DNA from 3 places in the Arthrobacter sp. D1-17 genome. Region 3 is predicted to be linked to each of the others. Evidence: riboswitches for the same ligand, from Rfam matches in the RefSeq annotation. Region 3 holds a riboswitch; each other region holds the start of a gene.

Region 1 (7,749 bases), 1.1 Mb from region 3:
AGCGCGCCGCCGGGGGCGACGAAGGACGGTACGTCGGCGATGGCGTACAGAATCCGGTAGCCGTCCCCGGTTCGCTCGATGAAGAGTGCCTGGTCCAGATCCGTTGACGATGGCGGGTCGATAGTCAGGAATTCGACGTCGGTGAGGTCCAGCCCGGGAAGCTGCAGCTGAGCCACAGCCGCTTCGGCTTCTTTAAGGACGTCCTCAGGGAACGGCCCGGGCAGCTCCAGTTCCGTCCGCAGCGCACTCAGGGCCTCCGCCAGGGCGTTGGTCTGTTCGTGGACGCTGGGAGAGAGACGATGATGTGGCACGAAAATCAGGTTAGTCGGATTTCCGCGGTTAGTCTTGGATTATGGGCACAACCTCGACTGGCACTGCTCGGTATGACCGTTTCGTGGCCGACCTGTACGGCGTCATGGCATATGGTGAGCTTTCCGCTTTCGAGCGGCTTTCGTCGGACGCCCGCTATTCTCCTACGCTTCACGACCGCGCCGTGCTTGGCCGCATCGCGGTCATCGAGTTCCAGCACTACGAGCTGGTCAGCGCAAAGCTGGCTGAGATGGGAGTGGACGTCGAGGACGCGATGCTCCCGTTCCAGGCCGCCGTGGACCATTTCCATGAACGAACCCGGCCCGCTGACTGGTACGAGTCGCTAATGAAGGCCTACGTCGTCGATACCGTCTCGGCAGACTTTTACCAGGCAGTAGCCCGGTATGTGGATCCGGGGAGCCGTGACCTGATTGCCCAGGTCCAAGCAACCGAGGAAGCAACAATAGTCCTCCGCGAACGTCTGCGCGGGGCCCTTGCGGATGATCCGCGGCTCGCCTCCAGACTCGCGCTGTGGGGACGGCGGCTACTGGGCGAAGCCCTGACCCAGGCGCAGCGGGTGGGGTACGAACACGCGTTCCTGCCCGATTTGATCGCGGCCGCGGACAGCGGAGCTGACGATGCCTCAGTCCGGGAGGCAGTGCGCGCGCTGACCGCGGAACTTGCCGAAAACCACTCGAAGCGCATGGTGGAGCTGGGACTGAGCAGCTGACGTTGTGTCTCCTTTGTGCGCCCTGAGCAGTGGCCGGGGCTCCCGCGCGTAATGCGCCCTAGGCCCTGACGGCGCCGGAGGCCCTGGGTGCGGCTCCCGCGGCACCAGCCGCTCCGGCGTCGAGGGCGGCAATGAGTTGTGCCGCGGCAGCCGCCGGGTCCGGGGCCTCGGTGATGGCCCTGACCACGACGATGCGCTCGGCGCCCGCCGCCACCACCTGTTCCACGTTGCTGAGATCGATCCCGCCGATAGCGAACCACGGAAGCCGCCGGCCGCTTTCGCCACGGGCCCTGTGGGCAGCCTCGGCGGCATAACGCACGAGGTCAAGTCCGACGGCGGTCCTTCCGGGTTTCGTGGGGGTTGCCCACACGGGGCCGACGCAGAAGTAGTCGAGGCCTTCCGGCGCCTGCGCTGTGGCGATGGCGTCATCAATTTGGTCGGGGGAGTGGGTGGAGAGACCGATTGCCGGAGAACCGGGCAGCACCTGCCGGGCCGCGCGCAGGGGCAGGTCCTTCTGTCCGATGTGGAACACGGGAGCGCCGGCCAAGGCGGCGATGTCGGCCCGGTCGTTGACGGCCCAGAGCCGGCCGTGCCGTCCGGCGATCTCGCGGAGAACCTCGAGGAGCTCCAGTTCCTCGGCTGCCTCAATAGTCTTGTCCCTGAGCTGAATGATATCCACGCCGCCGGAGAAGGCGGCGTTGACGAAGTCTGCGAAGTCGCCGCGGTCCTTGCGGGCGTCCGTGCAAAGGTACAGGCGGGCGGAATCGGTGAGTTCATGCGCGGTCATGGCAACCAGCCTAGTTCCTCTAAACTGGGTCCGTACCGCGGGAGCCCGCTGCAGCTGTCATAAACGGCGCAGGGCTGAGAGGGCGTCAGAGCCGACCGCTTGACCTGATCCGGTTAGTACCGGCGTAGGGAAGGAATTGCATGAAGCCTGGAACCGGTGGCGCATCTGCCATTGACCTCACGTCCGGCGATGCCAGGACATCTGCCGCTGGCAGCCCGTACGCCACTAAACCTTTGCACAGCATCGAACCTCTGCACGCCGACGTCGCCGTCATTGGCGGCGGTGTGATCGGCCACGGGATAGCCTGGGAGGCCAAACGCTCAGGACGCTCGGTGGTCCTCATCGATGAGGCGCCCGGAACCGGTGCCAGCTGGGCAGCAGCGGGCATGCTCGCCCCTGTGAGCGAACTGCATTACCAGGAGGAGGAACTCCTCGAGCTCATGCTCGAATCCTCCGCGCTGTGGCCTGGCTTCGTAGCGACGCTCGATGCCATGCGGCCAGACCCCCTCAAGCCAGACCATGGCAGGGAGGACACAGGCTACCTTGCGTCACCCACCATTGCGGTCGGCGTCGACCAGGCTGACCGGCGCACCCTGATGGATCTTCGCCAGGTGCAGCAGGCGCATGGCCTGATCGTCGAACCGCTGACCATCCGCGCAGCCCGGCTGCGTGAACCGCTGCTAAGCCCAGGCATTTCCTGTGCCCTGGAGATTCCGACGGACCACCAGGTTGATCCGCGAAAACTCGTAAAGAGCTGCGCAACTGCGCTGTCCCGCCACTCTCCCGGTGCGCGGACTGCCGTGGCCGGCGCGGAAAGCGGCTATGCGGTACGGGACAACGCCGTGGCATTGCTGTGGGACGCGGGGCGGGTCAGCGGTGTCCGGCTTGCTGGCGGCGGCACGGTGCTGGCCGCGGAAACCGTGGTAGCCAATGGTCTCGCGGCTGCGTCGCTGGACGGTCTTCCGGAGAACCTGAATCTTCCCCTCCGGCCGGTGTACGGCGATATTCTCCGGCTGCGGGTCCCGGACCGGCTCCGTCCCTTGCTGACGGCAACAGTGCGGGGCATCGTGCGAGGAGTTCCGGTCTATCTGGTTCCGCGGCAGGACGGGACAGTCGTTGTCGGCGCCACCCAGCGTGAAGACGGGCAGGGTGCTCCCAGCGCGGGAGGGGTCTACCAGCTGCTCAGGGACGCGCAGGCCCTTGTGCCGGCGATCGCGGAGCTGGAACTTCTCGAGGCAACCGCCCGGGCTCGTCCGGGCACGCCGGACAACGCGCCGCTGCTGGGCCGCGTCCCCGCAGCGAAGGAGAGCGGGTACGGAGCGGCAGACTGCGAATCCGGAACGGCGGACCGCGGGCTTGGAGCGCACGTTCCGGGGCTCATCATCGCTACCGGCTTTTTCCGGCACGGGGTCCTGCTGACGCCTGCCGCGGCCGTCATCTGCCGAGAGCTGATGGACGGTGTAGAGGACAGCCGCTGGGGCGCCTTCAGTCCCGGCCGGTTCCCGGCCGGGCAATCGGAGCTGTTGGCCGCTGCCGCACAAGGCACTGCGCCCCCTGGCCCGGCTGTATCAGGCCCAGCCGCATCAAACCCAGTCACATTTGACCGAACCAAGGAATCCGCATGAACATCACATTGAACGGCAAACCCCACGCCGTGGGGACAGAAGCCTCCGTGACGACGCTCGTCAGCCAGATCACGGGGCGGGAACTTGCCTCAGACGGGCAGGCCGCGGACGGCCAGCGTCTGGGTGTTGCGGTGGCGCGCAATTCCGAGGTGGTGCCCCGCAGCCAGTGGCACAGCACGGCGCTCACCGAGGGCGATGACATCGAGCTCGTTACTGCAGTTCAGGGAGGATGAGGACGATGACTGAAACAACTGCGCTTCCGGCCGTGCCCGGAACAGACAGTGACCCCCTGGTTATCGACGGAGTGGAATTGAGTTCCCGGCTCATCATGGGCACAGGCGGAGCGCCCAGCCTGGACGGCCTCGGTGCGGCGCTGCTGGCCTCCGGCACGGAACTGACCACGGTCGCCATGCGACGCTATTCGCCCGCCGAAACGGGTTCCCTGTTCCAGCTGCTCTTGGATAACAACATCCGGGTCCTGCCGAATACAGCCGGCTGCTTCACTGCCAGGGACGCGGTCATGACGGCGGAGCTGGCCCGTGAGGCGTTGGAGACGGACTGGGTGAAACTGGAAGTCATTGCCGATGAGCACACTCTCCTGCCTGACGCGGTGGAACTCGTCGATGCCACCGAGCAGCTCGTCAACCGGGGGTTCAAAGTCTTCGCGTACACCAACGACGATCCGGTTCTGGCGCTGCGTCTGGAGAACCTCGGAGCCACCGCCGTCATGCCGCTCGGCGCTCCGATCGGGACCGGATTGGGAATCCTCAACCCGCACAACATCGAGCTGATCGTGTCCCGTGCCTCTGTGCCTGTGGTGCTGGACGCGGGCATCGGCACCGCCTCGGACGCCGCCTTGGCCATGGAACTGGGCTGTGACGCCGTGCTGCTGGCGACGGCCGTGACCCGGGCACAGAACCCTGCGCTCATGGGCCAAGCCTTCAAACACGCTGTTATCGCCGGTAGGCTGGCGAAAGCGGCCGGGCGGATTCCGCGCCGCGAGCATGCGCTGGCGTCTTCTGCGATGGAAGGCCGGGCCGAATTCCTCTAGGGCCGGGTCCTGAGTGTGCGGGCGCACGGAAGGGCAGGCTCACCCGCTACCCGTCAAGGAGTCAGACGTGGGACCCAAGGACGAGATCCTCACCCGCTCCCAGATAGATGAGGCCCTGTCGGGCCTGCCTGACTGGCGCTACCGCCTGGGCGGCCTGGTCACTGTCTACAAGACGCCGACGGCGGCCGGCGCGCTTGAGCTGATTGCCGGCGTCGGGCGTCTTGCCGAGGAGAAGGACCACCATCCGGACCTGGACTGGCGGTACAACCGTGTGTTTATTCGGTTCACCTCTCACGACGCGGGCGGCGAAGTGACCCCGCGTGACATCGCCGCCGCCGCGGCCGTTACCCATGCAGCCGCAGACGCTGGCGCAGCCGCGGAGCCGGGGCTGTACCGGACAGTGGAAATCGGTATCGACACGCCGGAGCCCTCGGCGATAGCCGACGTCTGGCGTGTTGCTCTGGCCTACAAACAGGGCCGGGGAGGCAGCCTGCAGGATCCCTTCGGCCGGGGTCCGGGACTCTGGTTCCAGGAGACCCGGACGCCCAATGACAACCGGCTCCATGTAGACATCCACCGCTCCAAGGCCGAATCCGGTCCCGTGCTGGAGAAGGTGGCTGCCACTGGCGCATCAATGGACAGTGACCACACACCCAACTGGGTGGTGGTCACTGATGCTCAAGGGAACCGACTGTGCCTGTGCACCGAAGAAGGCGAGCAGCCCCGCAGCTGATGCTGCGCGAAAGGCGCCTGTTTGGGGCACGGCCAGTCTGCCGTTTTGCTACATCTTGAGGGCCTCTGTGAGGCGCTGTGTGTCCTGTTTGGTCCTGCTCCGGCCGAGGAAGGCGGCGGCGGCCAGAGCCGCTGCCGCGCCTGCAATCATGGGGGCTATCCATGGAATCCAGGTCAGGCCCGGCTGGTAGCCAAGGCCAGCCGCCATGCAGATCATCCAGGCGGCCATGCCCGCCGCGGTCCCCACGCCAGCTGGCAGGAACATGCCGTATTTGGCGTGGCGCCTGTCATTCGCCCAGACGATGAAGCCCGAGGCGACATTGACCAGCACGACGATGACGAGGGACAGCATTGTCAGCCCTAGAGTGCGCCGAAGCCGACCCGGCGGACTTCTTCCGCACCGATCTCGACATAGCCCAGCACGCTCGCCGGCACGATGATCTGCCGGCCCTTCTCATCCGTCAGGCGCAGCTCGGTGCCCTTTGCGAGGGATTCTGCTACGACCTTGGCTACGGCGTCAGCATCCTGGGCCGATTCCAGCACGAGTTCGCGGCCGATGTTTTGAATGCCGATCTTTACTTCCACAGCAAGGCCTCCCAGCCAGTCAATGTTGATTAGATGTCAAAGGGTGTTCTCCCTTTGTAGTCTAGGTCTCTTTGGGAAAGCGCGAGATTCCGCGCCAAGCTAAACGGTAGATCAAGTCGCTGGCCACATCGATGTCCAGGTTCCCGCCCGTTTCGAGCCAGTAGCGCGCGCTCACGTGCGCCATCCCGGCGAGGGCCCGCCCCAGCAGCTGCGCTTCCAGGTGTGGCAGCTTGGTGTCTTCGGCAATCACGTGCGCGATGGCGTCGGCAAATGCCTTATTGAACGTCTCGAGGCGGGCGCTGACGTCGGCATCGTTGATCAGGTCCGACTCAAAGACAAGGCGGTGCGCCTGATCGTCGCTGTCGATGAAGCGGTAGTACGCCCTCATGACAGCCTTGACCCGTTCTTTGTTGTCCGTGGTGGAGTTAAGCGCGCCCATCATGAGGTCTGTCAGGGAGCTGAGGTGGTTGTCCAGGAGTGCGAGATAGAGCTCGCGCTTCGAAGGAAAGTGCTGGTACAGGACCGGCTTGCTGACGTGGGCGGTCTCAGCGATCTCGTCCATGGCGGCGCCGTGATATCCGTTGGCCACGAAGACTTCCTGGGCGGCCCTCAACAGCTGGGCGCGGCGCTCATCACGTGGCAGCCGGGCAGAACGCTGGCCGGGGACGCGGCCTCCAGCAAAGGAGGGCGCGGCCGGAGGTTGATCAGCCGGTGCATCGTGAACCACTGTTGGCCTTCTTTCCATCTCAGTTAACTTCACTTTACCCGGAGGTAATATGACCGCACGGTATCTTCAGGCATACATTGAAGTATGGCTTTTTCGTCCACTGCAAATGCAGCACGCACCTCACTGCACCCCCTTGTCGAACCGGCAGCCGAGCTCTCGCCGGAAGAGGTGGAGCGGTACTCCCGGCACCTCATCATTCCGGAGATCGGCGCGCTTGGCCAAAGGCGCCTGAAAAACGCCCGGGTGCTCGTGATCGGGGCCGGCGGGCTGGGTTCCCCGGCCCTGCTCTACCTTGCCGCTGCCGGCGTAGGAACCATCGGGATCATCGACGATGACGCCGTCGACCTGAGCAACCTGCAGCGCCAGATCATCCATGGCGTAGCAGACGTGGGCCGGCCAAAGATTGAATCGGCGCGTGACGCAATAGCCGCCCTGAACCCCTTGGTGGACGTGCGCCTGCACAATGTCCGCCTGGACGCTTTCAACGCCTTGGAACTGTTCTCCGGCTATGATCTGATCCTTGATGGAGCCGACAACTTCGCCACCCGCTACCTGGTCAACGATGCCGCAGCCATCCTCGGGAAGCCGTATGTGTGGGGATCGATCTTCCGATTCGACGGGCAGGTCAGCGTGTTTTGGGAGAAGTACGGCCCGACGTACCGTGACCTGTATCCGGAGGCCCCGCCGGCAGGGTCCGTGCCGTCCTGCGGCGAAGGCGGCGTCTTCGGAATGCTGTGCGCCGCCGTCGGATCCCTGATGGTGACAGAGGCCGTCAAGCTGATCACCGGCGTCGGACGCTCCCTGCTCGGCCGCGTGGCGCTGTACGACGCTCTGGGTGGTAGCTGGCGTGAAATCAGGGTTGCCAAGGATCCTGCGGCCCCGTCCATCACCGAGCTGACGGACTACGAGGCATTCTGTGGCATTGCGCCGCCGGCAGCCACGGACACGGAACACACCGTTACTGCGACGCAGCTGGCCACCATGCTGGCGTCCCGCGAGGCCGGGCTGAAGGATTTCGAACTCGTGGATGTCCGGGAGCCGGGGGAGCACGACATCGTCAGCATCAACGGTTCCGTCCTCATCCCGCAGGGCAGGATTCTTTCCGGCGAGGCTTGGGCAGAGCTGCCGCAGGACCGGGATATCATCTTCCACTGCAAGGCCGGCTCGCGGTCCGCCGCGGTGCTCAGCGCAGCCAGGAAGGCC
Region 2 (7,749 bases), 1.5 Mb from region 3:
CGATCTTCGAAGGCCACCGCGTCATCGAGGGCTTCCGCTCCCTTGCAGGCACCACCGATCCCACGACGGCGGCACCCGGTACCATCCGCGGCGACTTCGGCCGCGACTGGGGTGTGAAGGTCCAGCAGAACCTGGTTCACGGCTCCGACTCGGCGGACTCGGCTGAGCGCGAAATCAAGATCTGGTTCTAACTCAGTAAAAAGCGACGCCGCCGGACCCGAACGCGGTTCAGCGCGAACGTACAGTTGTGGCCCCTCACTCCGCGGAGTCAGGGGCCACAACTGTACGTTCGCGCTTTTCTTTGGGTGCTTAAGTGTCCGTTCGCGCTGTCCGTGTTGGCTTGGGGCAGCTAGAAGCCGGAGGTGCCGATGAAGACCTGGATGAAGGCGAAGAAGATGGTGGCGATGACTGCTATGTAAAGCAGCGCCGTGATGATCCACCCGGAGTCGCCAAGGAGCCTGGCCACGCCGGCGGGTGCCGGAATGGCTCCCTGGAGAACGTTGCGGACCGTGACCCAGACAAACAGCGGGATCATGGCAGCCCACACCACCATGCAGAACGGGCACAGAACGCGGATTTCATACAGTGCCTGGAACCAGAGCCACACGACGAAGGCGAACCCCAGCGTCACGCCAGTCTGCAGTCCGAGCCAGTACCAGCGGGCGAATCTGGCTCCGGCAAGCAGCGCCATGCCGGTGGTGATGATGACAGCGAAGGCCACGATGCCGATGAACATGTTGGGGAAGCCGAAGACTGAGCTCTGCGGCGTCTGCATCACCTGGCCGCAGGAAATCCAGGGGTTCACGTCGCAGACGGTGGTGTGGTTCGGGTCCTTGAGGACCTCAAGCTTTTCCAGCACGAGGACGCCGGACGCCAGCCAACCCACGACTCCGGTTATCACCAGCAGCCATCCGAACGGGCGGTCGCGTGTCATCGCCGGCAAAGGAGCGCCGGTGGCGGTGGCAGTGCGCTCGGAGTCGTCGGCGAATGCCTGCTCGGAATCCGTGCCTGTGGATGGGGAAATGCTGGGCATGGCGGTGGCGTCCTTTGTCTAGGGGTGCTCCTGTCCAGATTGTATCGCCGCAGGCTGGATGCCAGCTTGGGATGGCGTTGCTGTCAGAGCCCGCTTGACCGTGTTTGTCACACAGTGACGCCGTTTTTCAACAGCAGTATGAGAGAATGAACGTGGCTGGAGCACGAACCACATTCGGGTTCCGGTCCGGTGGCTTGTTCACAAGACCGCCAATGAGAAGCGGTGCAGGTCCGGAAGACGGTTATCCGGCCTCCGCATTCCATTGGACGGCACCTGGTTGTGATTGCAGAAACAACGGGTTCCAGTAACATCCCCGCCGGCCTTTCAGGGCTGCCGCACCCCAATGCCGGTGCGAACCTGAGGGTATCCAATTGACTTCTGTCAACGCCTGCGGGTTTTGACAATATGTGCCCCAATGGGTGCCGGATGTGGCGGCATGTCAGGGGCAGGAGTGTTGCCACATATGGATAATGATCAGGTAGTAGCCGTTAATGAAGATCCGGTTGAGAAGGAAGAGCCGGTAGCCGCAGAAGCTCCCAAGAAGGCCACCCGGACCAGGCGCAAGGCGGCGCCCAAGGCAGAAGAGCCGGGCGTCCAGGTTTCGTTGCCCGAGCCCGAAGTGCAGGAACCCGTCGTCGCCGCTCCTTCACTGTCCGCTGACCCCGAGGTGTCAGGCCCGGTGGATGCGGCGCACGCTGAGGTCACCGAGGTGGAAACCGCCGTGGCGGAGGTAAAGGCGCCTGTGCGGCGCACGCGTGCCCGAAAGAAGGTCGCCGAGGAGCCGCTTCCCGCCTTTGCTGACGCGGCCGAGGCCGGGCCGGGTTCTGCCGCGGCGGAGATTGCTGAACCTGAAGCCAAGCCCGTACGCCGCCGCCGGGTCGCCAAGGCCAAGACCGGCGACACAGCTGCTGAAGCACCTGCGGCTGCCCCGGCAGTGGAAACCCGGGTTGAAGAAACACCGGTGGCGGACATTCGGGCTGAAGCAGCTGCCGCCGTCGGAAGCGCGGAGGCAGAGGCGGAGGCCGCCGAGGCTGAGGTCTCAGCGGCTGACGGCGCAGTGACTGAAGATGCCGTATCTGAAGGTGCTGTATTTGAGCGTGCTGAGTCCGAAAAGCCCGTGGAAACCACGTCTCAGGCAGCCCCGGCCGGAGCGCTGTTCCTGGAGCCGGCATCCGTGACATCCATCATCTTCCAAGCCCCCGACCTCAATACCGTGATCCGTCCGGCAGTGCCGGCCGCCGGTGCGCAGGATGCAGAAGCCAGCGACAGCGGGGACGAGCAGGACGACGACGACGGCGGACGCCGCCGGCGCCGCAGCCGCGGCCGCCGCGGACGGACCCGCAACGGCCGTGAAGTCACCGACGGCGAAGCCATCGACCGTGACGGCACCGAAGAAGACGCCGAAGGCATCGATGCCGCCGGAGACGCCGACGAGGAGACCGCAGGCCAGGCCGAGGACGGCGTCACTTCGCGCCGCCGCCGCCGGCGCCGCCGCGGAGACCAGGACCTTGAGCTCACCGGCGGGGGAGACGACGATCCCCCCAACACCGTCACCCGCGTACGCGCTCCCCGCGTTCCCAGCGAACCGGCCGTAAGCAACCGCGTGACCAGCGTCAAGGGCTCCACGAGGCTGGAAGCGAAGAAGCAGCGCCGCCGCGAATCCCGCGACACTGGCCGGCGCCGGACCGTCATCACCGAGGCAGAGTTCCTGGCCCGGCGCGAATCAGTTGACCGCCAGATGATCGTGCGCCAGCGCGACGACAGAATTCAGATCGGCGTCCTGGAAGACGGCGTGCTGGCCGAGCACTTCGTGTCCAAGACGCAGCAGGATTCCCTGATCGGCAACGTCTACCTGGGCAAAGTTCAGAATGTGCTGCCCTCGATGGAAGCTGCCTTCGTCGACATCGGGCGCGGGCGCAATGCAGTGCTGTACGCCGGCGAAGTGAACTGGGAAGCAGTGAACCTCGAAGGCAAGCAGCGACGGATCGAGAACGCCCTGAAGTCCGGGGATTCCGTCCTGGTGCAGGTCACCAAGGACCCTGTCGGCCACAAGGGCGCACGCCTGACCAGCCAGATCTCCCTGCCGGGGCGTTACCTCGTGTACGTGCCCGGCGGTTCCATGACGGGCATCTCGCGCAAGCTTCCCGACGTCGAGCGCAACCGCCTGAAGCGCATCCTCAAGGACCGCCTTCCGGAAGACGCTGGCGTCATCGTCCGCACCGCCGCCGAAGGCGCATCCGAGGAAGAGCTCACCCACGACATCAACCGCCTCCGGGCCCAGTGGGAAGGCATCGAAAGCCAGGCGAAGTCCACCAAGGTCCTCGCTCCCGAGTTGCTGTACGGCGAACCCGACCTCACTATCAAGGTGGTCCGTGACGTCTTCAATGAGGACTTCTCCAAGCTGATCGTTTCCGGTGATGAAGCCTGGGACACCATTGAGGCCTACGTCACCTACGTTGCCCCGGACCTCGTGGGCCGGCTCGAGAAGTGGACCAAGGACGAGGACATCTTCGCTGCCTGGCGCATCGACGAGCAGATCCACAAGGCGCTGGAGCGCAAGGTGTTCCTGCCCTCCGGCGGATCACTGGTGATCGACCGCACCGAAGCCATGACCGTGGTCGACGTCAACACCGGAAAGTTCACCGGCAGCGGCGGCAACCTCGAGGAAACCGTCACCAAGAACAACCTGGAAGCGGCTGAGGAAGTCGTCCGGCAACTGCGGCTGCGGGACATCGGCGGCATCATCGTAATCGACTTCATCGACATGGTCCTGGAATCAAACCGTGACCTCGTGCTGCGCCGCATGGTGGAGTGCCTGGGACGTGACCGAACCAAGCACCAGGTGGCCGAGGTCACCTCGTTGGGCCTCGTACAGATGACCCGCAAGCGCATGGGCACCGGCCTGCTGGAAGTCTTTGGCGAGCAGTGTGAGGTTTGTGCAGGCCGTGGCGTTGTCACGCACGACGAGCCCGTCGAGCACCGCCGCGCCAATGTGGTGGCGGCCGAACACCATGTCCCGCGCAGCGAACACCAGCCCGCCGTACGCACCGAGCGTAAGAGCCGGCGCCGGGGCAAGGCCGGACAGGGACCGGCTGAAACCGGACCCGCCGCACCGGCCGTCATGCACCACGAACCCAGCGAAGCCGAGCGCCACGCCAAGGCCGAGGCAACGCGGGCAGCACTGGCCAACATCGCCGCCGCTGCGCACGCTGCCCACCTCCACGAGGACGCAGCCCATCAGGCGGAGGCTGCCGGGGAGCAGCGTCCGGCTGCAGCTGCCTCAGCGGCCGCTCCGGAAAGCCCGTTGGTGCACCGCGCACCTGACACGGAAAGCATCTCGGGCCGGCCGGGCGCCGTGTTGACCTTTGGCGGCGAGAAGGTAGTCCTTCCTTTCGTGGAGCACACGGAGCCTCCGGCCGTGAAGCCTGCGCTGACCCTTGACCGCCTTGAGGAAGCCTTCGCGCACCTCGGGGAGCCGAGACCGGAAGCCTCCAGGGAAGCCGAGCCTTCAACGACGGCCCGGCCTTCCGCGGCGACTCCGCCTTCAAAGGCAACCGAGCCCGCTAAGGGCGCCGATATGCCAGCCCCGGCACCTGCCGCCGTCCGGGCACCTATTGACAGCGACAGGGAGCGGTTCGCTGACCATTCCGACGTGGCCGTGCGCACCCGCCGTCCGCGGCGCAACCGCAGCGCCAGCCGGGCGCAGGGTGCGGCCAACGAGACGTCCGTGGAACACCACGAGCCTGTGCCCGGGGCTGCCGCCGGGCACTCCCATGAGGCCAAAGTGCCGTCGGCGGACAACAGGACTGAGAAGGCCGCGGGTCCGCAGGCTGCGGATGGACCCATCATTCTGGGCGTAGGCGTACCCGCTTCCGAGCTGTAGACATGGGCATGCTGCCGGGAACATAATTTCCGGCAGCCGCTCGTTGAGTGGGCCAGCGGGCCGGCGCTGCAACAGCAGGGCCGGCCCGCTGCATTTAAGCCGGGAGTTACGGGCGAACCGACATGCAGTGCCGCGGACGGAAGGACAGGCTAGGCTGGGGGACTGACACGGGGTGCCGAGCACGGAGCCGGCTGAGATCCAAACCCGTTGAACCTGACCGGTTAGTACCGGCGAAGGGATGTCTTCCTTGACTGCAACATCGTCTGCAACATCTGCCCTGCCCTTGGCGACTGCTCCGCTTTCGATCTCCACGATGTCTTTTGGTGCAGACGTCCGTGGAGCAGCGGCTCCCGTTCACGTTTCACCCGCCACCCGGAGGGTTCCCCGGGTCCTGGCCATCGCCGGTTCAGATCCTTCCGGCGGCGCCGGCATTCAGGCCGACCTGAAAAGCATCGCAGCCACCGGCGGCTACGGAATGGCCGCCATCACTGCGCTGACGGCACAAAACACCAGGGGAGTCAGAGGAGTCCACGTGCCGCCGGCCGGCTTCATCGCTGCGCAGCTCGCGGCGGTCAGCGACGACATCGCCATTGACGCCGTGAAGATCGGCATGCTGGGCGACGCGGACATCATCACCGCGGTCCGCACGTGGCTCGAGAAGGTGCGTCCCGGCGTCGTTGTCCTGGACCCGGTCATGGTTGCCACAAGCGGCGACCGGCTCCTTCAGGAATCCGCTGAGGGGGCGCTGCGGTCGCTGCTGCCTCTCGCAGACCTCATTACACCTAACCTTGCGGAACTGGGCATGCTGCTGGGTGAGCAGGAAGCGGCCACCTGGTCCGAGGCATTGGAACAGGGAAAGCGGCTCTCGGCCGAAACCGGGGCTATTGTCCTCGTCAAGGGCGGGCACCTGGAGGGCGCTGACTGCCCGGACGCCCTGGTGAACACGGGTGGGGCTTTATCTGCGGACGTTGTGGTGGTGGAGGGGCAGCGCGTATCCACCCGAAACAGCCACGGCACGGGGTGCTCACTGTCCTCGGCGATGGCGACCGTACAGGCTCGGCTGGGGAACTGGGAACTTGCCCTGCGCACCGTCAAGCCCTGGCTGGAGGGCGCATTGCGCGCCTCCGAGCAGCTCGAGGTAGGCCACGGAAACGGCCCGGTACACCACTTCCACCATCTGCCGCAGGCAGACGATACCGCCGACGGCAGCTTCGCGGCCCTGCTGCAGGCGGAGGCCGCTGCTGACCTCGACGCGATTTACGGTTTGGATTTCATCCGCGGGCTGTCAGAGGGAAGCCTCCCGGAAAACCAGTTTGCCTACTACCTTGCGCAGGATGCCATCTACCTCAACGGCTATTCGCGGGTTCTCGCCAGGGCCAGCGCGCTCGCCCCCACCGAGGCCGAGCAGCTCTTCTGGGCCCGGTCCTCCCAGCAATGCCTCGAAGTCGAGTCCGAGCTGCACCGCAGCTGGCTAAGCACCAGAACAGTCCCCAGGGGCCTTGGCCCGGAGACGAAGGCCTACGTGGACCACCTCCTGGCCGCGTCGGCATCCGGCAGCTACGCGGTGCTGGTGGCGGCGGTGCTCCCGTGCTTCTGGCTCTACGCCGAAGTAGGGCAGACCCTGCATACCGGATTCCTGGCAGCCGGAGCCCCGGACGGGCACCCCTACGCGGAGTGGCTGCGCACCTACGCCGATGAGGGTTTTGCAGCAGCCACCCGGCAGGCCATCTCAATCACTGACACAGCGGGGCGAAAAGCTTCCGACGCGGAACGCCGAGAGATGCTCACTGCCTTCCGGCACTCCTGCCGCTTCGAGGTTGATTTCTTCGACGCGCCGCGCCGTCACAGCTGAAAGGGAACCGGCGGTTAAGCCGGTAAGATAAATGGGCATGGTCACGGCAGGCTTGGAGCGAAAGCCCCTGTGGTGCTTATCACGGACTACCCGCCGGGACCAGCCTCATTTGCGGCCGAAGGCAAAATTAGCGTAATCTAGATCTTCGGTGCTTACGCCAACACTTGGGTTATGACCCCGGGAACCGTCCAATTGGAATTCCAAGCGGTAATGTTCTTGGGTTAGCTCACGGATTCCCTCGGGGAGTCCACGGCGTTGAGGCACAGCGAGAGCCAGGCCATACACAATCGGACCCCCGGTTCCGCACGCAAATTTAGTAATAAACGTCGAGAGAAGTGAGTTCCCAAGTGGTGTACGCGATTGTCCGCGCAGGCGGCCGCCAAGAGAAGGTTTCCGTTGGAGACTTCGTTACCCTGAACCGCGTCGCCGGTGGAGCCGGCAGCACCATTGAGCTGCCCGCACTGCTCCTGGTTGACGGCGACAAGGTCACGTCTGCTGCGGCGGACCTGGCCAAGGTAACTGTTACGGCTGAGATCCTTCAGGACCTGCGTGGTCCGAAGATTGTCATCCAGAAGTTCAAGAACAAGACCGGATACAAGAAGCGCCAGGGTCACCGTCAGGAACTGACCAAGGTCAAGATCACCGGCATCCAGTAACTTCGGTTACTGATCAGGTTTCCAGCAGATTCCCCAGAATTTAGAGGCAGGCATTCCAAATGGCACATAAAAAGGGCGCGAGCTCCACTCGCAACGGTCGTGACTCCAACGCACAGTACCTCGGCGTCAAGCGCTTCGGCGGCCAGGTAGTTTCCGCCGGCGAAATCATCGTTCGCCAGCGCGGCACCCACTTCCACCCCGGTGCAGGCGTTGGCCGCGGTGGCGACGACACGCTGTTCGCACTCCAGGCCGGTGCTGTCGAATTCGGCACCCGCCGCGGCCGTCGCGTCGTGAACATTGTTGCTGCTGCAGCTGCAGAGTAACA
Region 3 (7,749 bases):
CAAGCTCTCCCCGATCCTGGCGCTGCTGTTCTTCGTCCCCGCCATGAACCTGGCCGGCATTCCTCCGTTCTCCGGTTTCCTCGGGAAGCTTGGCCTGCTGCAGGCCGGGGTCCAGCTCGGGACGCCCCTGGCGTATGCCCTGGTGATCGGCGGGGTGCTGACCAGCCTGCTGACGCTGCTGGCCGTGGCACGCGTGTGGAACCGCGCGTTCTGGCGGAAGCCCGAGGACGCAGAGCATCCCGCTCCCGTGCTGCTCGCCGAGGCCAAGGATTCCCCGGCAGGCCTCCGGGCAGGCAAGCGGGGCATGATTCTGCTGCCCCGGACCATGGTGGGTTCCACGCTGGGGCTCGTGCTGCTGGGCGTGGCCCTCACGGTTTTTGCGGGCCCGCTGTTCAGGGTGGCCGGACAGTCCGCAGAAGCCATGCTTGACAGGTCCGCGTACATCCACGCCGTGCTCGGCCAGCAGGCAACGGTCCCGGAGCTGACGCTGAACGGCAGCACAGCTGAAGCTGGCTCACCGGGCGGTGGAGGGAAATGAGCCGGAGACGAATTTCCGTGCGGCAGGAACTGCCGCTGCTCGTATGGCTCGTCATTGTCTGGGGTGCCCTCTGGCAGGATTTCAGCCCGGGCAACCTGTTGTTCGGCACGATGCTCGCCGTAGTGGTGGCCCGCCTCTTCTACCTGCCGCCCGTGGAGCTCAGCGGACGCTTCAGCGTCCTCCGGGCCATCCCGTTTGCCCTGCAGTTCATTGGCAAGGTGGTGCTTGCCAGCTTCCAGGTTTTCTACCTTGCTGTCGCGCGGGGGCCCAAGGTGACCAACGCCGTCGTCGCCGTCCCGCTCCGGAGCCATTCAGATCTGATGGTGACCGCAACAGGACACGTGATCTCCCTGATCCCGGGCTCGCTCGTGGTGGAGGTGGACAGGTCGACCTCGACGCTCTACATCCACGGACTCAATGTGCGGAATGCGGACGATGTGCTGAAGCTCCGAAAGGAAGTGCGCGACACGGAGGCCGGGCTGATCCGCGTCATGGGAACGAAAGAAGAACTCGCAGCATTGAATCAGGAGACAGTACTGAGCCAGGAGACAGGCGCATGATGCAATTCGTGCTGACGGTCACCGCTGTGGTGCTGTCCCTCGCCGCCGCGGGTGCGATTGTGCGCATCGCCCGCGGCCCGTCGCTGCTGGACCGCGTGCTCGCCGCCGACGTGCTGTTGGCCATCCTCGGTGCCGCGCTGTGCATTGATATGGCCGTGAACAGGCATCTGAACAATCTGATGCTGCTGGTGGCCGTGTCCGTCATCGGATTCATCGGCTCGGTGACCGTGGCGCGCTTCGTAGCGGACAGGCGGGAGCAGCCCAGTGAGTCCTGACCCAAATGCAGTGGATACCATGATCGATGCAGTGTCCGCCGTCTTCATGATCGTGGGGGCTGTGATGTCCCTGGCCGCAGCAATTGGCCTGCTGCGGTTCCCGGACCTGATGAGCCGGATGCACGCCGCCACCAAGCCGCAGGTGCTCGGGCTGTTCCTGCTCCTGGCGGCTTTGGGACTGCAGATGCGCACCTGGTGGGTATGGCCGGTGCTGCTGGTGGCCTGGATCTTCCAGCTGCTGACGGTACCGGTGTCTGCGCACATGGTCGGCCGCGCGGGCTACCGCACCAAGCACCTCCACAAGGAGCTGCTGAGCACCGACGAGCTGGAAGCCGTCGTGGTGAAGGCCGCTGAGGCAGCCAGGGAACGGGATTCAGACGGCGGACGCTGACCGCCGCAGCCGTGGCGCCCGCCGGGAGTTTGCTCAACTTCCTGTGAAGATTTCCGCAGTCCGCCGGGGGTCAGGGCAGGATTCCCTGAGCTTATCCACATAGGGGCCTTTTTAGCTTCAGCCGCCCCACGCAGCATGGTCCCATGGTAGAAACGCTTGCCGCCCAAGGGAATCGGGCGATCTACATGGGGGGATCCACGTGGCAAAACATCTGGCACCGAGGGCTGCCCGGCGCGCTGCCCAGCAGCGGCGCCGAGCCATCCGCGTCAGCATGAGCGCAGGCACGGCAGTGCTTGCCGCCTATGCTTCTGGAATGCACGGCGCTTCCGGAATGCACGGCGACGGCCCGATGATTTCTGCCAGTCCTGCATCCGCCCAGGCACCGGACAGTGTTGCCGTCAGCATGTCCGCCGGCTCCGCTGTCGCTGCGGGCGGTGCTCGGGATGCCGTCTCGGGCGCTGCCGTTTCAGCCCCTGTCGCCGCGCCCGCTTCTTCCCCTGTCTCTGCGTCGGCCGGAGTGGCGCTCTCCTACAGCCGTTCCGTGGTCCTCACCGGGGCGAAGGAATGGACACGAGAGCTTGACGCTTCGTCAGCTCGGTCGCGGCGTCCCGCCGCCGGGACCCTGATGTCACCGTTGGAGGTCCTGCATCCCAGCTCTGCCTTCGGCGTGCGGAGGAGCCCGATCACTGGCGATGCCGGGGAGTTCCACTGGGGCCGGGACTTTGCCGCTGCCTGCGGGACCCGCGTTTACTCTGTGGACGCCGGGGTGGTGCGGGCAGTGGGATGGCATCAGTGGGGCGGCGGCAACCGAGTGGAAGTCGACCATGGCAACGGCCTGATCACCACTTACAACCACCTTGAGGGCATCGGGGTCGGGAAGGGCGAGTCGGTGCAGGCCGGGGACGTCATCGCCAAAGTCGGGACCACGGGCGCTTCAACGGGATGCCACCTTCACTTCGAAACGATCCTGAACGGCAGCCACACGGACCCTGAGGAGTGGACTCTGGTGCCGCTCGATCCGGCGGATCCTGCTGCTGCCGTGACGATGACCGACTACCGGAAGCCCGGGACGGCGAAGGACACGCCTGCCTGGGCCGTCCCGGCGGCGGAAGCCCACAACCATGAGGTGAACCACGCTGAGCGTAAGCCGTCACGGTCCAAGACCGCCAAGGCTCCTTCGCGTTCCAACGCCCGCGTCTCCAATGCCGCTGCTTCTCCGGCAAAGAAAGCCGTGGCACTTTCAAAGAAGGCAGTGGCACCTGCGAAGACTGTGGCACCTGCGAAGAGTGTGGCGGCCGCCAGGCCTGTTGCGCCCGTGAAGCCGGCTGTGCCGGCAAGGACGGCGGCTCCTGCCCCACGGCCTACGCCTTCCCCTGCTCCGTTGCCGGTGAAGACCGCCGCTCCGGCTCCACGGCCCACGCCTTCCCCTGCTCCGTCGCCCGCGAAGACGGCCACTCCGGCGCCTGCTGCGGCCCCGAAGCCCACCTCTTCGCCCACCTCTTCGCCCAGTGCTGCGCCGACGTCCGCGCCGGTTTCAGTTCCCGTTCCTGCCCGGAACGTGACACAGGAGCAAGCTACGGAACCTGACGCGGCAGCAACGGCGGCGCCTGCTGCCGGTTAAGCTGCGGCGGCCTCTAGCCACCGACTAACGGCGGTGGCTAGGGCATTGCGGATATAACGACGGTGCCTAGACGATGTCCTGGGTTTTGGCGAAGCGGGTGATTGCGCGCTGCGTGCCGCGGTTGGTCAGAACCTGGATGACGGCGCTGACTGAGGCTGAAACCAAGGCGAAGGTCAGGGCTGAGCGCAATGTCGTGGGAACGTCGTCCTTGCCGCCCTTCGGAGGCTTGCGGCCTGTGGTTTTTTCCCAGACGGCGTCCACGGCCCTAGTGCCGGCGTATCCGGCGAGCAGACTGATGCCGGTGCCAAGCAGCTTGATGAAAAAACTCATTCCGAAACCCCTTGCGACGTGACTACTGGTTCGTCCCTAGCCTAGCCGCATGGACCCGAGGATTTCCCGCAGGGCCCGCACCACCAGGTCGTGGTCCGCCTTCTGCGGCAGCCCCGAGACCGTCACGGTCGCCACGGCCCCCACGCCCTGCACATAGACGGGAAAGGAGCCCCCGTGGGCCGCGTACGTGGTCTGGTCGAACCACGCGTTGTCCTCAATGCGGCCTCCGCCCACCCTGCCGCGCAGGCCAACCAGCAGGGACGGTTCCTCATACCGTGCCGCCGTGCGCCGTTTGGCCTTGACCCAATGCCCGTTATCCGGGGTGGCACCTTCCAGGGCAGCATGAAAAAGCATCTGCTCGCCCTTGGAGATGTCGATGGCGATGGGCAGGCGGCCGTCCTTTCCGAGCTCAACCAGCAGAAGGCCCAGGCTGAGGGCGTCATCTTTGCTGAACCGGGGGAACTGGAGTTCCGAGATCTGCGATTCAATCTCTGAGATCAGCGACTCAAGCGCCCCCGCCGGCTGTTCGTCGGCGGCGTCGGGATCAAATAGGGCCGGAGTTCCGGAGTCCTCTGCGGTCATTGCCCCAATGTACTCCGTGGCTATTGCCATGTACTCCCTGCCTATCGCCCGGATTGTGACGCCGCCGCCGGGTTGACGGTCAATCATCGGTGTAAACTGGACCAGCCAACAAGGGCACATTCATTACGACAGGGGAGCGCCGCCGTCGGGCATCACTGGCATGTCCAGAGAGCCGCAGGTGGGCGCTGAGAGTGCGGACAACCGCAGACCCTCGAACCTGATCCGGCTAGTACCGGCGCAAGGGAGTCGAGTTCTCAAAGTGTCCGGCAGCAGGCACCCTAAGCCAGCAGCCGGGGAGCGCTTTCCCCTCCTGATCCTCAGGAGGACCATCATGACAACAGCAACAGCTAAGAAGTCCGGCAACACCTGGCGCGTGGCCGACATCGTGGTGGCGGCGCTGATCGCCGTCGCCGGTGGTGTGATTTTCTGGGCTTGGTCCCAGGGCGCCAACCTCATCTCTGCACCGCTGAACGCGGTCTACCCGCCCCTGACCGGCCTGTACGCCGGCGGCTGGATGATTCCGGCGGTGCTGGGCATGCTCATCATCCGCAAGCCCGGCGCTGCGCTGTTCTGCGAATCCGTGGCCGCCACCGGTGAGCTGATCATGGGCTCGCAGTACGGCACCACGGTGCTGATCTCAGGCCTGCTGCAGGGCCTGGGTGCGGAGCTCGTGTTCGCCGCGTTCCGGTACAAGAAGTTCAACCTGCCCGTCTCGCTGCTGGCCGGCGCCGGCGCCGGGCTGTTCTGCGGCCTGAACGATTCGTTCGCCCCGTGGGGTTGGAACATCGCCTACGCGGCCGGGGACAAGCTGGCGTACATCATCTTTACCGCCGTCTCCGGTGCCATCATTGCCGGCGCGCTGTCCTGGATCGCCACCCGCGGCCTGGCCAGGACCGGCGTGCTGAGCTCCTTCCCCTCCCGCAAGGCAGCCACGGAGCCCGTGTTTAACTGATGCCCGCACAGCAGGACGCCGGCGTCCGCCCGGCCGCGGTTACCGCCCGCGGCTGGGGTTGGCGCCACGCCGGACGCACCAAACCTGCAGTCAACGCCCTCGACCTGGATATCCGGCCGGGGGAGCGGGTGCTGCTGCTGGGGCCCTCAGGCGCCGGCAAATCCACGCTGCTCCACGCGCTTGCCGGGGTGCTTGGCGACAGCACCGCCGACGACAGCGGCACGGCGGCGGGCGACGACGCGGACGAAAGCGGCAGCCTCCTGATCGACGGCGAACCTCCCCGCGCCCAGCGCGGCCGTGCCGGCCTCATGCAGCAGGACCCGGAGACGCAGGTGGTTCTCTCCCGCCTCGGCGACGATGTCGCCTTTGGTGCCGAAAACCTCTCGGTGCCCCGGGAACGGATCTGGCCCCGGGTGCACGAGGCGTTGGACGACGTCGGACTCGGACATTTCCCGCTGGACCATCCGACGTCGGTCCTGTCCGGCGGGCAGAAACAGCGCCTCGCGCTGGCCGGCATCCTGGCGATGCGCCCCGGGCTCATTTTGCTGGACGAGCCCACGGCCAACCTTGACCCTGCCGGAGTCCTGGAGGTCCGGGACGCCGTGGCCCGCTGCCTCGACAAGACCGGCGCCACGCTGGTGGTCGTGGAGCACCGGGTTGCCGTGTGGAAGGACCTCGTGGACCGGATCGTTGTGCTGCAGCCGGGCAGTGACACGCAACCGGCGGTGCTCATTGACGGGGCCCCGAACCAGGTCCTCCAGCAGGCCCGCACGATGCTGATCCGCGCGGGCGTCTGGGTTCCCGGTTACGTTCCACCCACCCGCGAACGGTCGCTGACCGGGCAAGCCGGCAGCGAGGGGGGTCTTGCGCCAGGCCAGCTGCTACTCGCCGCTGAGAGACTTGCCGTCTCAAGGGAACGGCCCCGCCGGCGCGGCTTCACATCCCTTCCGCCGGTTCCGGTGCAGCGCGACGTCACGGCACAGGTCCGCGCGGGGGAAGCCCTCACCATCACCGGGCCAAACGGCGCCGGCAAATCGACGTTCGCTCTGACCCTGGCCGGGCTGATTCCGCCTGTCGAGGGCAGGGTGTCCGCGACCCTGGAGCTAAGCGGCGGAGCCGGCATCGACCCGTACAAGTGGCGGGCCGAGCACCTGATCGCCAGGATCGGCACGGTCTTCCAGGAACCCGAGCACCAGTTCGTCACCGGCAGGGTACTGGACGAACTGCAGTTCGGCCCCCGGCACCTGGGACACGGCGAGGAGCGCGTGGACGAGCTGCTGGAGCGGCTTCGCCTCACCGGCCTCGTGGATGCCAACCCCTACACACTCTCCGGCGGCGAGAAGCGCAGGCTCTCCGTGGCCACCGTTCTGGCCGCCCATCCGCAGGTCCTGGTGCTCGACGAGCCGACCTTCGGCCAGGACGCCAACACCTGGGCCGAACTCGCCTCCTTCCTGTCCGAACTGCTCGATGCCGGAATCGCCGTCGTGTCGGTGACGCACGACCAGGAATTCACGCAGGTGCTCGGCGGCACCGAGCTCAAACTCGGCGCCGCGGACCTTCAGCCCCCAGGCGTCGATGCACCAGGCGTGGGAACACCGGAAGCGGCCGCATCATGAGGGCCGCCTTGATCATTTCCGGCAACCAGGCGGTGCTGACCCGGGCCAATCCGCTGGCCAAGCTTGCCGCCGTCTTCCTCATCACGCTGGTCCTCGCCCTGTCCATCGACTGGATGTCCGCCACCGTAGCGCTGGTCTGCGAGCTGCTGCTCTTCCCGCTCGCCGGCCTGACGGTGACTTTGCTCTGGCAACGTGGCTGGCCCCTGATCCTCGCGGCCGCCGTGGGCGGCTGGAGCACCGCCATTCTGGCGCCGGACAGCGGAAGGATACTGATCGACGTCGGCATCTGGTCCATGAGCGAAGGTTCGCTTGAGCTGGGGCTGGGTTTCCTGCTCCGGGGCCTGGCGATTGCCCTGCCGGCGGTGCTGCTGATGAGCTGCACCGATCCGACCGACCTCGCCGATGCCCTGGCACAGAAAGCCCGTCTGCCGCACCGCTTCGTGCTCGGAACACTGGCGGCAATGCGCCTGGTGGGCCTGATGGCTGAGGAATGGCAGACCATCGGGATGGCCCGGCGGGCCCGTGGCGTCGGAGCCCGCGGCAACCCGTGGCAGCGGCTGCGCGCCACCCTCGGGCAAAGCTTCGGGTTGCTGGTTCAAGCCATCAGGCGCGCGACCCGCCTTGCCGTCACCATGGAGGCCCGCGGTTTCGGCAGCACAGGCCGGACCTGGGCCCGCGAATCGGTTTACAGCCGGTTGGACATCTGGGTGCTGCTAGGGGGAACGGCCATCGCGGCCGGTGCCGTGGCCGCCGCGGTCTGGGCCGGAACCTGGAACATGGTGTGGCTGGAAGGCTCCTAGGACTGCCCGCCCATATCACCACTGCACGCGTCCAGGACAATCGCCTGCCGGAATGCCGGCCGTCGGAATGCCTAGATGCAGGAG

The links. Region 3 has a riboswitch for thiamine pyrophosphate ahead of M1E01_RS01325 (ECF transporter S component). Riboswitches for the same ligand answer to the same signal wherever they lie in the genome.
Region 1: linked by a shared signal. The riboswitch ahead of M1E01_RS06475 (FAD-dependent oxidoreductase) and the one ahead of M1E01_RS01325 (ECF transporter S component) in region 3 are both predicted to bind thiamine pyrophosphate.
Region 2: linked by a shared signal. The riboswitch ahead of thiD (bifunctional hydroxymethylpyrimidine kinase/phosphomethylpyrimidine kinase) and the one ahead of M1E01_RS01325 (ECF transporter S component) in region 3 are both predicted to bind thiamine pyrophosphate.

The regions. Positions count from the first base shown of each region.
Region 1 is NZ_CP096382.1:1,375,625-1,383,373, forward strand. It holds gene M1E01_RS06460 (RNB domain-containing ribonuclease) at 1-311, opposite strand, end outside; gene M1E01_RS06465 (ferritin-like fold-containing protein) at 353-1,039, shown strand; gene thiE (thiamine phosphate synthase) at 1,098-1,826, opposite strand; TPP riboswitch at 1,854-1,975, shown strand; gene M1E01_RS06475 (FAD-dependent oxidoreductase) at 1,967-3,451, shown strand; gene thiS (sulfur carrier protein ThiS) at 3,448-3,684, shown strand; gene M1E01_RS06485 (thiazole synthase) at 3,690-4,502, shown strand; gene M1E01_RS06490 (4a-hydroxytetrahydrobiopterin dehydratase) at 4,570-5,235, shown strand; gene M1E01_RS06495 (hypothetical protein) at 5,284-5,586, opposite strand; gene M1E01_RS06500 (DUF3107 domain-containing protein) at 5,595-5,819, opposite strand; gene M1E01_RS06505 (TetR/AcrR family transcriptional regulator) at 5,881-6,546, opposite strand; gene moeB (molybdopterin-synthase adenylyltransferase MoeB) at 6,631-7,749, shown strand, end outside.
Region 2 is NZ_CP096382.1:1,778,853-1,786,601, forward strand. It holds gene ndk (nucleoside-diphosphate kinase) at 1-191, shown strand, start outside; gene M1E01_RS08315 (vitamin K epoxide reductase family protein) at 350-1,033, opposite strand; gene M1E01_RS08320 (Rne/Rng family ribonuclease) at 1,497-4,916, shown strand; TPP riboswitch at 5,075-5,172, shown strand; gene thiD (bifunctional hydroxymethylpyrimidine kinase/phosphomethylpyrimidine kinase) at 5,230-6,768, shown strand; gene rplU (50S ribosomal protein L21) at 7,116-7,424, shown strand; gene rpmA (50S ribosomal protein L27) at 7,484-7,747, shown strand.
Region 3 is NZ_CP096382.1:289,541-297,289, forward strand. It holds gene M1E01_RS01290 (Na+/H+ antiporter subunit D) at 1-538, shown strand, start outside; gene M1E01_RS01295 (Na+/H+ antiporter subunit E) at 535-1,098, shown strand; gene M1E01_RS01300 (monovalent cation/H+ antiporter complex subunit F) at 1,095-1,373, shown strand; gene mnhG (monovalent cation/H(+) antiporter subunit G) at 1,363-1,764, shown strand; gene M1E01_RS01310 (peptidoglycan DD-metalloendopeptidase family protein) at 1,964-3,385, shown strand; gene M1E01_RS01315 (DUF4235 domain-containing protein) at 3,452-3,715, opposite strand; gene M1E01_RS01320 (heme-degrading domain-containing protein) at 3,752-4,297, opposite strand; TPP riboswitch at 4,418-4,559, shown strand; gene M1E01_RS01325 (ECF transporter S component) at 4,629-5,249, shown strand; gene M1E01_RS01330 (ABC transporter ATP-binding protein) at 5,249-6,865, shown strand; gene M1E01_RS01335 (energy-coupling factor transporter transmembrane component T family protein) at 6,862-7,665, shown strand; gene M1E01_RS01340 (hypothetical protein) at 7,737-7,749, opposite strand, start outside.